2 regions of the Streptomyces sp. NBC_01445 genome follow, and region 2 is predicted to be linked to the other one. Evidence: riboswitches for the same ligand, from Rfam matches in the RefSeq annotation. Region 2 holds a riboswitch; the other holds the start of a gene.
The links. A riboswitch is a leader RNA that binds a small molecule or an ion and turns the genes downstream of it on or off. The one in region 2 is predicted to bind cyclic di-AMP.
Positions count from the first base shown of each region.

Region 1: another riboswitch for cyclic di-AMP. It lies ahead of OG574_RS12225 (M23 family metallopeptidase); the one in region 2 lies ahead of OG574_RS45025 (transglycosylase SLT domain-containing protein).

Region 1 is NZ_CP109485.1:2,628,869-2,631,064, reverse strand. Features, by position in the region: gene OG574_RS12230 (tyrosine-protein phosphatase) at 1-303, opposite strand, end outside; cyclic di-AMP (ydaO/yuaA leader) riboswitch at 712-892, shown strand; gene OG574_RS12225 (M23 family metallopeptidase) at 896-1,702, shown strand; gene OG574_RS12220 (SGNH/GDSL hydrolase family protein) at 1,908-2,196, shown strand, end outside.
Region 2 is NZ_CP109485.1:9,839,209-9,841,404, reverse strand. Features, by position in the region: cyclic di-AMP (ydaO/yuaA leader) riboswitch at 986-1,150, shown strand; gene OG574_RS45025 (transglycosylase SLT domain-containing protein) at 1,153-1,908, shown strand.

The DNA of each region.
Region 1 (2,196 bases), 7.2 Mb from region 2:
CTGCCAGAACTCGGCCCCGTCCGCGGGGTCGGTCAGCGGCAGGTTCACGTTCCGCACGCCGGGCAGCGTGACGTCAGGGCCTTCGAGGCGCTGGTCGGCGGCGTTGCGGAAGTCGAAGATCGTGTGCAGCCCGAGCGAGGAGAGGAACGCGGCGTCCTCATCCGTGGCGTGCGCGAGGTGACCGCTGCGGAACAGCACGCCCTGCTTGACCCGACGGCCGTCCACAGTCGGGAGGCCACCCACATCGCGGAAGTTGCGCACTCCGGCCAACTCGGGCTCGGTGGACGGGACCTGCTGCGTCACGGGGGCTCCTCCCGGTCGGCCGCGGCGCTGCTCGCCTGCGGGCGCCTTCGACGATACGACATGGCTGCCAGGGGCAACCATGTGAGAGGCGGCAGGCGATTGCGTATCGAATGCCCGAAATGAACCGATAGATAGGCAATCATGGCGTACGGGGTAACTAACTCTGAAATGGCACCATATGGTAGCCGATAGGTGAGCAGGGTCATAGCGGTGACCGTGTGTGGCGGCGGAGCCGAATGTATTTCCAGCAGGTATCGCAGTCGCAAAGATCGTAAATAGACGGAGCGTGACGTCCTTTTCCGGAAAACGCCGTTTAAGGATCAAGAACCGGGCTGTCCAAGGGATTTCGCGCCTTGTCCCCGCGCTCCCCGCTCGCTTACGTTCAGCGCAATCCGGACGGACCGCCTCATCCTGCCGCCGCCCGGAATCCGCACATCGATCCGTGCTCGGCAGGAGCGGGGGACCCAGGTAGACCGCCGTATCCGGCACACCGGCCACGGCTCGGGGTGAAGCCGTGCCCGAAAGGGGCACGGCCGGGCAGCTCCAGCCCGAACCCGACAGCTCACCTCGCAGGCGACGGAGAGGAATCCCCATGCCCGCGAAGGGTAAGCACCGCCGTCCCAAGTCCCAGGGCTTCGCACGCGTGATCGTCGTTGCCGGAGTGGGTGGCGCCGCGCTCGCGCTGCCGCTGATGGGTGCCACCGGCGCCCACGCCGCGACTCCCGCGGCCGCTCACTCGGTCGTGAAGGCCGCGGCCGCTCCCGCCGCTGCCAAGACCTACGCCGTCAAGGGCGGGGACACCCTTTCGAAGATCGCCGACGAGCAGAACGTCAGCGGCGGCTGGAAGAAGCTCTACTCCGACAACCGCTCGGTCATCGGCGGCGACCCGTCCGTGATCCACCCGGGCCTGAAGCTGACGATCGGCCAGAAGGCCGCGGCCACCGCCACTCAGGCCTCCGCGCCCAAGGCCGCGGCGGCGACCACCACTGGTGCCGGCTACACGCTGCCCGTCCAGGGCGCCTCCATCGGTACGGCGTACAAGACCGCGGGCGCCATGTGGTCCAGCGGCTACCACACCGGTGTCGACTTCGTGATCCCGACGGGCACCCCGCTCAAGGCCATCGCCGCGGGTACCGTCGTGTCGGCCGGCCTTGACGGCGCGTACGGCAACGAGGTCGTCATCCAGCACGCCGACGGCAAGTACTCGCAGTACGCCCACATGTCGTCCCTCTCCGTCTCGTCCGGGCAGACCGTGACCGAGGGCCAGCAGATCGGCCTCTCCGGCGCGACCGGCAATGTCACGGGACCGCACCTGCACTTCGAGATCCGCACCACCCCGAGCTACGGCTCGGACGTGGACCCGGTCGCGTACCTCCGTGCGCACGGGGTCTCGCTCTGACTCCGACGATGTGACGTCGTTCCGACCCTGACGGTGTGACGTGAAGGGGCGGGTCCGGTTCCGGGCCCGCCCCTTCGGCGCAGCCTCCTCCGCATCCCCGTCGTATTCCTGAAATCGCGAAACTGACCAGGTGGGCTATATCACGCCCCGTCAACCCCTTCCTACGGTCGCGTAGGTCACATCGCAGGGTGAAAGATGTGTGGTCGTGGCAAACGAATCGAGATCACTCAGCGGCGGCACGATTCGGTCCTACGCGGCGGTGGGGGACAGCTTCACCGAAGGCGTCGGGGACCCCGGTCCGGACGGGGCCTTCGTGGGCTGGGCCGACCGTCTCGCCGTCCTCCTGGACGACCGGACCCCCGAGCACTCCTTCCGGTACGCGAACCTCGCCGTGCGCGGCAAGCTCCTCGACCAGATCGTGGAGGACCAGCTCCCGCGCGCCGTGGAACTCGCCCCGGACCTGGTGACCTTCGCCGCCGGCGGCAACGACATCA
Region 2 (2,196 bases):
TCCTCTGTCCGCATCTGCACCGGCGCCGCAACTCCGACGTTGCCGTCACGTTCCATGCCCGAGCAACTGCCCCTATTCCTGAGCTTCTTCGCGGCGGACCTTCGGTTCGAATCCGACCCGGCGCAGGTGCGTGCGGAATTCCCGTTCCTCGCCGTGTCGACCACTGAGGCCCGGGATCGACCAGGCCTCCCACGCAGATAGATAACTGCCCGGAAACCCGTAGTCTGCATAGGGTTTCAGCAGCCTCCTCCCGGTCCGAGCCGAGACCTTCACTGGCATACCAGCGACGATCGGCAACTGAATCCCCATCACATGCAGACCGTCTTCTGAGCTCGCGCACATCCTGAGCCGGCAATATCTCCGGGCTCAGCATCGGAGCCCTCACCTATCCCGCCCCGGGTATCCCGCGAGCTCAACAGGCCGACGGGAAGTGCACTCCGATGACGGAACCCGCCGGCCTCACCTCCGCCGATCCCCCAGCCGAACCACCCAAGGCCACATTCAGGCACCACCCCGATCGACACCGCTCACGAACCGCACAGCGGGACGTCCGTCGGGCCGCGCGACCGGGCCAGCATTGATGGCGATACGCCCCTTTTGATACTGAATGCGACATAGCACTATGTCCGTCTTGCTCTACAAAATCCCTTTTCGGACGATTAGAGGCGTACGGAGCGATCTGCCTATATAGCGAGATATTCCTACGAAATATCCCCCTCCGATACGCCATCGACTGGGATTGCAACCCACATCCCATTCAGTGAACCGTGTCACACGGACGGACGCGGGCCCCGAGCTCTGCTGAGCCCACTTCCCTTCTAATCAAAGAAGGTTGGGCTTTTCGATCAAAGAGAGCTGCGGGTTCTGGTCGCCCAAGTCAGGGCTCTCACATTTCGCTATGGGAATTCTGGTCTTGTTCTCTCCGCGCTTTCTCGCCTAATGTCACCGTCAATCCGGATGGAACGCCGAATCCTGCCGCCGTCCGGAATCCCTCCCACCCACTCGGTTACGCACGGCAGGAGCGGGGGACCCAGGTAAGCCGCCGACCCGGTTTCCGGAACGGCTCGGGGTGAAGTCGCATTCGCAGTGCGACCGGACATCTCCCGTCCGAACCCGACAGCTCACCTCGTAGGCGACGGAGAGGAACTCGTCATGCCCTCAAAGGGAAAGCACCGCCGCCCCAAGTCCATCTCGCTCACCCGGGGAATCGCCGCCGCAGGCACGGGCGCCGCTGTGCTCGCTCTCCCGGTGCTCGGCGCGACCAGCGCCGGCGCAGCGCCGCAGGCCGCCCCGGCCGCAAAGAGCGCCGCGGCCCCCACGACGTACGTCGTCGCCGCGGGCGACTCCCTCGCCAAGATCGCCCGAGAGCACTCTCTGAGCGGCGGCTGGAAAAAGCTGTACGCGGACAACCGAGCCACCCTCGGTGACAACCCGGGGCTGATCCACCCCGGTGTCAAGCTCACGCTCGGCAAGAAGAGCCCGGCCAAGCCCGCAGAGAAGCCGGCAGCCACCAGGGCGTCCGCCGAGCGGGCCGACCGCTCCGAGCAGCGGACCACGCTCGCCGCTGCCCCGGCGAAGAAGACCTACACCAACGACCTCGACGGCTGGATCAAGGAGTCGCTCGACATAATGGCCAAGCACAACATTCCCGGCACCTACGAGGGCATCCACCGCAACATCATGCGCGAGTCCTCCGGCAACCCGCTGGCCATCAACAACTGGGACTCCAACGCTGTCGCAGGAACCCCGTCCAAGGGGCTCCTGCAGGTCATCGACCCCACGTTCACCGCGTACCACGTGCCCGGCACGTCGATGAACAGCTACGACCCGGTCGCCAACATCACCGCAGCCTGCAACTACGCGGCCGCCAAGTACGGCTCGATCGACAACGTGAACGGCGCGTACTGACAGCCGGTTCCACAATGAGGCTCGCAGTCGTCGCAGGCAGACCAGGCTTGCGCCGTGCGTGCCTTGCAAGGAGGACCTCCTGGTGGAGGTCGCGGCGGCGTGCCAGTCGGTGACGGACTGACACACGCGGCGTCCCGCGGATCCGGTGGCAGCGCAGTTGCGCTCCAAGGGCTCCCCCCGTCTCAGCACGGAGGACGCCGCGGTCCACTCCGCCTGAACGGAAGCCCGACGACTGCCAGTTGAAGCGCGTCGATGATGCCGTGGCCCTGAAGTCCCGTAAGCATGAAG